Regions from separate parts of the Streptomyces sp. NA02950 genome, predicted to be linked through region 3. Evidence: riboswitches for the same ligand, from Rfam matches in the RefSeq annotation. Region 3 holds a riboswitch; each other region holds the start of a gene.

Region 1 (3,899 bases), 3.7 Mb from region 3:
GGCGAGGAGCCCAAGGCCTGCGATCCGGTCGGTGACCTCGACGCGGAGCTGGACCGCATCCTCGCCGAGGACCGGTACGCGGGATAGCGGGGCGGCGGCCCGGTGCGCCCCGTAGGTTCGGATACGCCAGATATGCCCGTTTGGTAGGGGGAGTTCCTGTGCCCCGAGGCTCAACGCGTCCGCGCCCGGCGGCGCTTTCCGCGCCCGCCCCGGCCGCCGCGCGGCCCCGGCTGGCCCGGCACCTCCGCCCGGTCCGCCCCGGTCGCCCGGTCCGCCCGGCCCGCGAGACCTCCGCGCGGCGCCGAGCCCAGCGGTGTGCGGTCCGCGGAGACCACGAGCACGGCCAGCGCCGTGGTCACCGGCACCGAGGCGACGAGCCCGATGCTGCCCACGAGCGTCCGTACGATCTCCTCCGCGACGATCTCGCTCGTCGCCACCGTCCCCACACCGCTGTCCGCGATCGAGAACAGCAGCAGCAGCGGAAGCGACGCGCCCGCGTAGGCCAGCACCAGCGTGTTGACGACGGACGCGATGTGGTCCCGCCCGATACGCATCGCCGCCGCGTAGAGCTTCCGCCGGCCGGCCGTGGGGTCCGCGTCCCTCAGCTCCCACACCGCCGAGGTCTGGGTGACCGTCACATCGTCCAGCACCCCGAGCGAGCCGATGATGACGCCCGCCAGCAGCAGTCCCCTTATCTCGATGTCCGGATAGAGGCCGTGCACCAGACCGGTCTGGTCGTCGGTGTTGCCGGTCAGACTCGCCCAGCCGATGAACACCGAACCCAGCACGCCGATCAGCAGCAGGGAGACCAGGGTGCCGAGGACGGCCACGGATGTCCGGGCCGTCAGCCCGTGGCACATATACAGCGCGAGCAGCATGATCGCGCTGCCCCCGATGACCGCGACCACCAGCGGATTGGAGCCCTGGAGGATCGCCGGGAGGATGAACAGCGTCAGCACTCCGAAGCTGATGGCCAGCGCCACCAGCGCGAAGACCCCGCGCAGCCGTCCGACCGCCACCACGGCGAGGGCGAAGAGCCCGGCGAGCAGTGCCATCGGCATCGACCGGTCGACGTCGGAGACGGAGTACTGGAGGTTCTTTGGCGCCTTGGGCGCGTACGCCAGCTTCAGTTCCTGTCCGGCGCTGAGCTTCCGTGAGGCGTTGGGCTGGATGATTTCGGGGAATTGGCGGCCTTTGTCCTTGCCCGAGGTGACCTCGACGGTGGCCCTCTCACAGCGGCCCTTCCCGCCTCCCGCGCCGCCGCCGCTCCCGTTCCGCGCCGCGCCGCCCTGCCCCGGTTCGCTGGGCTGCTGCGGCTGGGCGCCCACGTCCGCGCAGTTGACCTCCTCGACCTTCACCACCCGTCCGGAGACGGTCTGTTGATCGAAGCCGAGTCCGCTGCGCTGCGCCGCCGAGTGGTCGGGAGTGCCGCCCGGCCAGAGCACGATCAGCCCGGCGGTCACGGCCACGGCGAAGGGGATGAGCACCGCCGCGATGACCTTGCGGAGGCGGGCGGAGACGGGGGTGGCCGGGCCGTGGCCGTGCCCATGACCGTGGCCGTGGCCAGTGCCGTGTGCATGGCCGTGGCTGTCGTGACGGCTGTCGTGACGGCCGTCGTCGTGGTGCTCGTGGGCGGGCGGCGGTCCGGGCGTGCTGTCCCGTCCGGCCGGGGGGTGCTGAGGCGTGGAGGTCACGCCTGCATCATCGCAAGTCGCCGGGAGAGGAACGGCCCCCCTGTTCAGTTCCGCCGGAGAACCGTTAGCGTGGGGGCACCTTTGCAAACGCGGGAGCTCGGAGCACCGGGCTGAGAGGGCGCTGACGCGACAGCTGCGCCGACCGCTGAACCTGTTACCGGGTAATGCCGGCGTAGGGAGTGGGTCTCATGACTCAGCAGGATGCACGCATGCGCGAGAACGCCACCGACATCGGGTGGCACAAGGGATATGTCACGGGTTCCCGCCCGGACATCCAGGTCCCGGTCCGCCGGGTGCACCTCACCAATGGCCGCGATGTGACGCTCTACGACACCTCCGGCCCGTACACCGACCCCCAGATCGACACCGACGTCCGCCGCGGGCTGGCCCCGCTGCGGCAGAACTGGATCGTCGCCCGCGGCGACACCGAGGAGTACCCGGGACGTCCGGTCCGCCCCGAGGACGACGGGCTCAAACACACCTCGCCCCGGGGCGGGTTGCGCAATCTCGACGCGGTCTTCCCCGGCCGTCCGCGCCAGCCGCGCCGCGGCCGGGACGGTGCCCCGGTCACCCAACTCGCCTACGCCCGGCGGGGCGAGATCACGGCCGAGATGGAATACGTGGCGGTGCGCGAGAACGTCTCCCCCGAGGTGGTCCGGGAGGAGATCGCGGCGGGCCGGGCCGTCCTGCCCGCCAACGTCAACCACCCGGAGATCGAGCCGATGATCATCGGTAAGCGATTCCTGGTGAAGGTCAACGCCAACATCGGCAACTCCGCCGTCACCTCCTCCATCGAGGAGGAGGTCGAGAAGATGACCTGGGCGACCCGCTGGGGCGCCGACACGGTCATGGACCTGTCCACCGGCCGCAATATCCACACCACCCGTGAGTGGGTGCTGCGCAACTCCCCCGTCCCCATCGGCACCGTGCCGCTCTACCAGGCCCTGGAGAAGGTCGACGGCAAGGCCGAGGAGCTGACCTGGGAGATCTACAAGGACACGGTCATCGAGCAGGCCGAGCAGGGCGTCGACTACATGACGGTGCACGCGGGCGTCCGGCTGCCCTACGTACCGCTGACCGCCCGCCGCAAGACCGGCATCGTCTCGCGCGGCGGCTCGATCATGGCGGCGTGGTGTCTGGCCCACCACAAGGAGAGCTTCCTCTACACGCACTTCGAGGAGCTCTGCGAGATCCTCGCGGCCTATGACGTCACCTACTCGCTGGGCGACGGACTGCGTCCGGGGTCGATCGCGGACGCCAACGACGAGGCGCAGTTCGCCGAGTTGCGCACCCTCGGTGAGCTCAACCGGATCGCCAAGGAGCACGGCGTCCAGACCATGATCGAAGGCCCGGGCCATGTCCCGATGCACAAGATCAAGGAGAATGTCGACCTCCAGCAGGAGATCTGCGAGGAGGCGCCCTTCTACACCCTGGGCCCGCTCACCACGGACATCGCCCCCGCCTACGACCACATCACCTCGGGCATCGGCGCGGCGATGATCGCCTGGTGGGGCACGGCGATGCTCTGCTACGTCACCCCCAAGGAGCATCTGGGCCTGCCGGACCGCGACGACGTCAAGACCGGCGTGATCACCTACAAGATCGCCGCGCACGCCGCCGATCTGGCCAAGGGCCACCCGGGCGCCCAGGAGTGGGACGACGCACTGTCCGACGCACGGTTCGAGTTCCGCTGGGAGGACCAGTTCAACCTGGCCCTCGACCCGGACACCGCGCGCTCCTTCCACGACGAGACGCTCCCGGCCGAACCCGCGAAAACGGCCCACTTCTGCTCGATGTGCGGACCGAAGTTCTGCTCGATGAAGATCAGCAGGGACATCTCCGAGCGCTTCGGGACGGACGGCGGCTCCAGCGAGGAGATCGAGGCGGGGATGCTCCAGAAGTCCCGTGAGTTCGCCGAAGCGGGCAACCGCGTCTATCTGCCGATCGCGGACTGACCCCGGCGGCCCCGCCGAGCGGCCCCGATCAGGGCCGGGGCCGCTCGGCGGTGGGCTTCCGGGTCAGGAGGGTGCGGCGGGGGCCGTGCCGAAGGGGATGTCGAGGGCGTAGCGCCAGTAGCCGTCGGGGCCGCGGCGGGCGACATCGGTCGCGGTGCCCTCGATACGGACCTCGCTGCCGTCGGCCGCGGTGCCCTCCACGGTCCAGTCCATGATCAGGAGGGCGAGGTCGCCGACGGTGTAGGTGTGG
Region 2 (3,899 bases), 1.5 Mb from region 3:
CGTGCCGCGATTCTCGCGCAGGGCCCGCGCCGGGGTGCCGGGCAGGCTGGGGTCGGGGGTGAAAAGCCACTCCAGCATCTCTTCATCGCTGAAGCCGTCGTCCTTCAGAAGCGTCAAGGTCCCCACGAGGCCCTTGACGACCTTGCCGTCACCGATGAACTCCTCGGGCACCTGGAGCACCCGGTTCTCGCCACGGCGTACCGCGATCAGCTGGCCCTCCTTGACAAGCTGCCGGACGCGGGTCACCTCGACACCGAGCTTCTCGGCGGCGTCGGGGAGGGTGAGCCAGGCGGGGACGAGAGCATCGATCTTTGCGTCAATCTCGGTCACGGAACAAGCCTGCCATCTGGGACTGACAGTGGATAGCCGGGTGTCCGCCGCGCGGGCCGCCCCGACCCGACCGCCGGGCCCCCGCCGCCGGGTCCGCCCGCGTCGGCCCGGCGGTCGGGAACGGTCAGGAAACGGCGGACTTCAGCGGCACCGAGGGGTCCATGGCCCGTACCCGGTCCAGCCGGGCGCCGCGCTCGATCAGCCTGCGGCCCTGGGCCAGATCGCGCGGACGGCCGACGGCCAGCAGAGCGACCAGGGCCCCCTCCCGCAGCCAGCAGACCGCCCAGGACGCCCCGGCCGGATCACCCCGCCACACCAGTTCGTCGGCCTCCGAGTGGTGCCCCGCGTACTGGACGAACCGCCCGAACTGCTCGGACCAGAAGTACGGCACCGGGTCGTAGACCGCGACCGCGGTGTGCGCGGCCGTCCGGCTGCCCACGACGTTGGCGGCCACCGTGCGCGGCCCCTGGAGCGCGTTGTCCCAGTGGTGCACCAGCAGCCGGGTGCCGTAGCGCGCGGAGGGGAAGGACGCGCAGTCGCCGACCGCGTAGACGTCCGGCACCGAGGTGCGCAGCCGCTCGTCGGCGGCCACGGACCGGTCGTCCGCCAGGTTCACGCCGGAGCCCGCCAGCCAGTCCGTGGCGGGCCGCGCGCCGATGCCGACGACCACCGCGCCCGCCCGCAGCCGGGTGCCGTCACCGAGCAGCAGCCCGCTCTCGTCCACCGCGTCCACCCGGGCGCCGGTGACCAGGGTGGCGCCGTAGTCCGCGTACCAGTCGGCCATGGGGGCGGCGACCTCGGCCGGGAGGGCGCCCGCCAGCGGCCGGTCGGCGGCCTCGACGACGGTCACCGCGCAGCCCGCCTCCCGGGCGGCGGTGACGAACTCCGCGCCGATCCAGCCCGCCCCCACGACCACGATCTCGTGCTGCCGGGCGAGCACCGGGCGCAGCCGCTCGGCGTCGTCCAGGGTGCGCAGCAGATGGACACCGGGGACGCCCTCGCTGCCGGGCAGGGCGATCGGCTCGGCACCGGTGGCGAGCACCACGACGTCGTACGGCACCGGCCCGGACTCGGTCTCCAGCCGCCGGTCGCCGCTGCTCAGCGCGGAGACCGTGACACCGAGCCGCAGCTCGATGCCGAGCGCCTGGAAGTCCACGTCGAACGCCGACCCTTCGGCCTTGCCGAGCAGCACGGCCTTGGACAGCGGCGGCCGGTCGTACGGCTGGTGGGGCTCCGCGCCCAGCAGCAGGATCTCCCCGGCCCAGCCCTCTTCGCGCAGCGCGACGGCGGTCTGCACTCCCGCCATGCCCGCGCCGACGATCACCACACGCTGTCCGCTGCCCACTGTGGACGTCGACCTCGTCGTCTCATCGCTCACACGATCACTGTATGGCGGTGTGCGGGACGGACCGCAGAGCGCGGGGCGAGATCTCCCATTCACGATCGGTGAAAGGCATACGGCAGGTTGTTGCCGTGATTCCCGGCTCGCCCGGTTCGCCCTTCCGGGCCGTTCGAGGCTCGTACTAGTGTGGCGCCACAGAGCACTCGCGGGAGTTCGGACGCACCGGGCTGAGAGGGAGGCTGGGGCGGCCTCCGACCGTATGAACCTGATCCGGGTCATACCGGCGAAGGGAGGGGCAGCAAGCCCATGCGCACATCGGGGACCCATGCGAGCACCAAGGGAACGCGGAGCTACGACGCCCTCGTGATCGGGGGCGGCATCATCGGGCTGGTCACGGCCTGGCGGGCGGCCCAGCGCGGGCTGCGGACCGCGCTGGCGGACCCGGCGCCCGGCGGCGGGGCGGCCATGGTGGCGGCCGGGATGCTGGGATCCGTCGGGGAGTTCCGGTACGGCGAGCACGCGCTGCTCGATCTCAATCTCGCGTCCGCGGCCCGCTATCCGGAGTTCGTGGCGGAGGTGGAGGAGGCGGGCGGCCAGGAGGTCGGCTACCGCGACTGCGGCACGCTCATGGTGGCGCTCGACGCCGACGACCGCGCCCATCTGCGCGACCTCCATGAGCAGCACCAGCGCTACGGGCTGGACGTGGAGTGGCTGACCGGGCGCGAATGCCGCCGTCTGGAACCGATGCTGGCACCGGGCGTCCGCGGCGGGATGCGCGTCGACGGCGATCACCAGGTGGATCCGCGGCGGCTGGCGGCGGCGCTGCTGCGCGCCTGCGAGCGGGCCGGTGTGGTCGTCCACCGCGTCCTCGCCGAGCGGCTGACGGTCGCCGGGGACCGCGCCACGGGCGCGGAGCTGGCCGACGGTACCCGGATCCGCGCCGGGCAGACCGTGCTGGCCGCCGGAAGCCTCAGCGCCCGGCTGGCGGGGTTGCCCCAGGAGGTGCTGCCGCCGGTGCGCCCGGTCAAGGGCCAGGTGCTGCGGCTGACCGTGCCCGCCGCCTACCGGCCGTTCCTGTCCCGGGTGGTACGGGCCGTGGTGCGCGGCACGGACGTCTATCTCGTCCCGCGCCTCAACGGCGAGCTGGTGATCGGCGCGACCTCCGAGGAGCGCGGCTGGGACACCACGGTCACCGCGAGCGGGGTGTACGAGCTGCTGCGCGACGCCCATGAGTTGCTCCCCGGCATCACCGAACTGCCGCTCGTCGAGACCTGTGCCGGGCTGCGCCCCGGCTCCCCCGACAACGGCCCCTTCCTCGGGCCGACGTCGCTGCCGGGGCTCCAGATGGCCACCGGCCACTTCCGCAACGGCGTCCTTCTCACCCCGATCACGGGCGATGTCATGGCCGAGGCGCTGACCGGCGGAGAACTCCCGCCGGTGGCCCGCGCGTTCACCCCGCACCGGCTCGACGGCACCGCACGGCCCTCGATCAACGCACTCCAGGAGCAGCCCGCATGACCGTCTCCGTAAACGGGGAGCCCCGCGAGATCGTCGAGGGCACCACCCTCGACCGGCTGGTGGCCACCCTCACCCAGGCGCCCTCGGGCGTCGCCGCGGCCGTCAACGAGACCGTGGTACCGCGCGGCCAGTGGCCGGTGACGGCCCTGGGCGAGGGCGACCGTGTCGAGGTCCTCACCGCGGTCCAGGGAGGCTGACCGATGGCTCCCACCACGACGGACACGACGACGGACACGACCACGCACACCACGCACACCACGACGCCCGGGGCCGGAGGCACGGCGCCCGCGCCCGCCGCCGACCCGCTCACCATCGCCGGGACCGACTTCGGCTCCCGCCTGATCATGGGCACCGGCGGGGCGCCCAGTCTGGAGATCCTGGAGAACTCCCTGCTCGCCTCCGGCACCGAGCTGACGACGGTCGCGATGCGGCGACTGGACCCCACCGTGCAGGGTTCGGTGCTCTCCGTGCTGGAGCGGCACGGCATCCGCGCGCTGCCCAACACCGCGGGCTGTTTCACCGCCGGGGAGGCCGTGCTGACCGCGCGGCTGGCCCGTGAGGCGCTGGGCACGGACTGGGTGAAGCTCGAGGTGGTGGCCGACGAGCGCACCCTCCTCCCCGACCCCGTGGAGCTGCTGGACGCCGCCGAGACCCTGGTGGACGACGGCTTCACCGTGCTGCCGTACACCAACGACGACCCGGTGCTCGC
Region 3 (3,899 bases):
CGCCCGGTCGATGTCGGCGAGCAGGGTACGTCCGGCGACGGCCATCGCCGTGGGGCCGCTCCCGGTGAGTGCTTCGCGCAGCGGCGCGGACAGCACATAGCCGCGGTCGAGGAGGTCGGCCTCGAGCAGGACCACACCGGCGAGCACCTCCGGGGACACCGGCCCGGACGCCCGGTCGTGGGCGGGCAGGAACACCGCGCCCCGACGGGCGAGCAGCACCTCGGCGACACCGCGGAGTTCGGTCCGGGCATACGCGGCACGGGTGGTGGCGGTCATGCTGAATCCCCCTTGTCCGACGGCCCCCGCCGACGGAAAACAGCCGCGCCCGCCGGTACGGGCGGGCGCGGCGTGAAGCCTTGGAGCGGGCGGAAGTGCGGTGCGCTGGTTGTCGTAGTAATCGAGTGAGAAGGAAGCACACCTGAGAGCCGCCCGCTGCGCAGAACGTACCAAGACCGGCGGTGCGTTCGCAGCGCTTTTCCCGTCGGGTGGCGGGCGTCACGCGGCGCCTCCCCTCCGGGAGCGGGAACCCGGGGCGGGGCTGTCGGCGCCGGTGACCACCATGGTGGGTACGGACACCCGTGAGAACACCGGGCCCGATGCCCTGCACACGCCGGCCCGCACCCACTTGCCCACCGACCTGGCCGACCGCTGGACGGCGCTGCTGCGCCCGGCCGCCCACCTCCGGGCGGCCGGTGCGGGCGATCCGGTGGGCGGTCAGCTCGGCGGTCTGCCCCGGCTGCCCGAGGACATGGAGTGGCCCGTCTGGGGGGCTCACGGCCCGCTGTCGTTCGTGGCCGTGGTCGACTGTGCCGCGCTGCCCGTGGACGAGCTGGACATCCCGCTGCGCCCCGAGGGCCGGCTGGCCTTCTTCTACCTCGAGGACGAGGAGTGCGAGGCGGTGGTGGACACCTGCGATCCGGACACCTGGGCCGGTGCGCGGCTGCTGCATCTGCCGCCCGGGTCCGCCGGCTTCCCCGAGCGGCCCGCTCCCGAGGGGCTCACCCCGTTTTCCGGCCGTGCCGCTGACGGCCCGGGTGGCACCGAGCGCCCGGACTCCGAATCGACCGCGCTGAGGGCCGCGTTCGGGCTCGGCGCGCTGTCCGTCATGGAGCGCTACGCCCATCCGGTGCGCTCCGGCACGTTCCAGGAGGCGCTGTGGGACCACCGGGCCGGGGCCGCGCACCAGATCGGCGGGCACGCCGTGTGCAGGACGCCGTGGAGATCACGGTCGCCAAGGCGGCGCTGGGCGACGAGGTCGGCTGGGAGGACCCGCGGGTGGAGGAGGAGGCGGCGCGGTGGGTGCTGCTGGCCCAGTTCGACTCCGACGAGGACACCGGCATGATGTGGGGTGACGGGGATGTCCTGTACTGGCTGATCCGCCCCGAGGACCTCGCCGCGGGCCGTTTCGAGGCGGCCGTGTTCACCTGGCAGTGCGGCTGACGCTCCGCTGGGCCGTGGTGGCCCCGCCGACCGCCCTCGGAAAGGGCGCCATGGATCGAAGGGTTACGCTGGGGCCGCCTTACCCGGACACGGGGTGCCCCTGCGGGGGCTGAGATCACACCCGTCGAACCTGAACCAGTTAGCACTGGCGGAGGGATGTCACCCATGTCATTGCCGCATGCCCCCGGCGGCCCGGCGGCCACCGCCCCGGCCTCCGTCCACGACGGACGGATGCCCGCCTCCCCGGGGGATCTGCGGGTCGAGGCCCGCGGTATCGCACCCGTGCCGGAGACCCACCGCTACGGCGGGCCGGGACGGCTGTTCGGCTACTGGATCCCCGGTTTCGTCGCCGTCGTGGCCGTGGACTGGTTCGCCCGGGCCCGGCCCCGCGGTGGCGCGCCGGTCGACCTGGCCACCGAGAACGCCCGCCCGCAGCCCTGGTGGCCCGCGCTGCCGGCGTTCGCGGCCGCCTTCGCCGCGGCGGTACCGTTCATGGACACCAGCCTGTACACGGGCCCGGTGGCCGAGGCGCTGCACGGCGCCGATCTGGCCTACTACACCGCCTTCCTCGCGGCACTCCTGGTCTACGCACCGCTCAGGATGCGCCGCCACGCGCCCGCCGGGGAGCCGCGCCGCCTCGGCCCGGTGCCGGAGTGAGGTCCGGCGCCGCCCCTGTCCCCCCGCCGCCGTCCCGACCCCTTCCGGAGCGTTCCGCCATGGACCCTTCCACCGCCCCCGAGCACACCGCCTTCGCCGCGCACGCCCTCGCCCGGGTGCGCGACACCACCCCGCTGGTGCAGTGTCTGACCAACGCGGTCGTGACCGGATTCACCGCGAACGCGCTGCTGGCCCTGGGTGCCTCCCCCGCGATGGTGGACATCCCCGAGGAGGCCGGGCCGTTCGCCGGGATCGCGTCAGGCGTGCTGGTCAACGTGGGCACGCCGCACGCGGAGCAGCGCACCGCCATGGCCGAGGCGGCGCGAGCGGCCGGAGCGGCCGGGACCCCGTGGGTGCTGGACCCGGTGGCCGTCGGCGCCCTGCCGGTGCGCACCGGGCTGGCGCGGCGGCTGCTGGAGCTGCGGCCCACCGTGATCCGCGGCAACGCCTCCGAGATCATCGCCCTGGCGGACGGCGGTGACGGGGGCCGCGGAGTGGACTCCGCGCACGAGGTGGAGGCGGCACGGCAGGCCGCCGAGGCGCTGGCGCGCACCACCGGCGGGGTGGTCGCCGTGTCCGGTCCGGTGGACGTGGTCACCGACGGCACCCGGCACGCCCGGATCGCCAACGGGGACGCGCTGCTGACCCGGGTCACCGGCGGCGGCTGCGCGCTGGGGGCGGTGATGGCGGCGTTCGCGGCGTTGGACGAGGACCGGTTCGCCACCACGGTGGCCGCCGTGGCCGTGTACACCGTGGCCGCCGAGCTCGCCGCGCGGGAGGCGTCGGGCCCCGGGAGTTTCGCGGTGGCGTTCCTGGACGCCCTCGCCGCGCTGGAGCCGTCGGAGCTCACCGAGCGGGCGGCGATCTCATGAGCGCGGTCTCATGAGCGGCGCCCCGAGCCCGTCGTCCGCGGCACGGCCGGTGGATCTGTCGGTGTATCTGGTCACCGACACCGCCCAGTGCGCCGCCCACGGCCGGAGCGTGGCCGAGACCGTGGCCCGCGCCGTGGCCGGTGGGGTCACCGCGGTGCAGGTGCGCGAGAAGGACGCGGACGGCCGGGACTTCCTGCACACGGTGCTGGAGGTGGCCGCGGTCCTTCCGGAGCCGGTGGCGCTGATCGTCAACGACCGGGTCGATGTGTTCCTGGCCGCGCGGGCCGCCGGTGCCCGGGTGACGGGTGTCCATGTGGGTCAGTCGGACCTGCCCGCCTCCGCCGTACGGGAGCTGATCGGCGGAGAGGCGGTGCTCGGGCTCAGCGCGGGCACGCCCGGCGAGGTGCGGGCGGCGGCCGAGGACACCGCCCGTGTCGACCATGTGGGCATCGGGGCCCTGCACTCCACCCGCACCAAGGCGGACGCGCCGCCCGCCCTCGGCCACGACGGCTTCGCCCGGCTCGTGCGGCTCAGCCCGCTGCCCGCCGTCGCCATCGGCGGTGTCACCCCGGCCGATCTGCCCCGGCTGCGGGCCGCCGGTGCGGCGGGCGCGGCCGTGGTCTCCGGGGTGTGCGCGGCCGAGGACCCCCGTTCGGCCGCCGCGGCCTACGCCCACGCGTGGCGGAACACCACGCCGGTTGGGCCAAAGGGGTGCGGGGGCGACACGGCCACCCTCTGAGCGGGCACATCTCCTGATGCGACGGGTCGTCGGACCGTATGTCCGTCGGAGGTGTCGAAGATGTCGGAGGTGGCGGACCGCCTGATACGGCTGCCGCCACCGGGCCGTGTCAGGAGAGGAAGTGCCATGCGCCGCACCGCGGGAGAACGGAGCCCGGCCCCTGCCGTGGACCCGGAGGTGCCCGCGCCCGG

Evidence for each region. A riboswitch is a leader RNA that binds a small molecule or an ion and turns the genes downstream of it on or off. The one in region 3 is predicted to bind thiamine pyrophosphate.
Region 1: another riboswitch for thiamine pyrophosphate. It lies ahead of thiC (phosphomethylpyrimidine synthase ThiC); the one in region 3 lies ahead of HUT19_RS36210 (hypothetical protein).
Region 2: another riboswitch for thiamine pyrophosphate. It lies ahead of thiO (glycine oxidase ThiO); the one in region 3 lies ahead of HUT19_RS36210 (hypothetical protein).

The regions. Positions count from the first base shown of each region.
Region 1 is NZ_CP054916.1:4,684,786-4,688,684, forward strand. Features, by position in the region: gene HUT19_RS20430 (SsgA family sporulation/cell division regulator) at 1-87, shown strand, start outside; gene HUT19_RS20435 (YibE/F family protein) at 171-1,694, opposite strand; TPP riboswitch at 1,774-1,890, shown strand; gene thiC (phosphomethylpyrimidine synthase ThiC) at 1,883-3,649, shown strand; gene HUT19_RS20445 (DUF4440 domain-containing protein) at 3,713-3,899, opposite strand, start outside.
Region 2 is NZ_CP054916.1:6,840,547-6,844,445, reverse strand. Features, by position in the region: gene HUT19_RS30090 (Rv2175c family DNA-binding protein) at 1-330, opposite strand, end outside; gene HUT19_RS30085 (NAD(P)/FAD-dependent oxidoreductase) at 455-1,636, opposite strand; TPP riboswitch at 1,868-1,981, shown strand; gene thiO (glycine oxidase ThiO) at 1,979-3,190, shown strand; gene thiS (sulfur carrier protein ThiS) at 3,187-3,387, shown strand; gene HUT19_RS30070 (thiazole synthase) at 3,391-3,899, shown strand, end outside.
Region 3 is NZ_CP054916.1:8,362,064-8,365,962, reverse strand. Features, by position in the region: gene HUT19_RS36220 (MXAN_6230/SCO0854 family RING domain-containing protein) at 1-276, opposite strand, end outside; gene HUT19_RS36215 (DUF1963 domain-containing protein) at 560-1,342, shown strand; gene HUT19_RS43610 (DUF1963 domain-containing protein) at 1,300-1,440, shown strand; TPP riboswitch at 1,521-1,614, shown strand; partial or broken gene HUT19_RS36210 (hypothetical protein) at 1,765-2,097, shown strand; gene thiM (hydroxyethylthiazole kinase) at 2,157-2,969, shown strand; gene thiE (thiamine phosphate synthase) at 2,980-3,708, shown strand.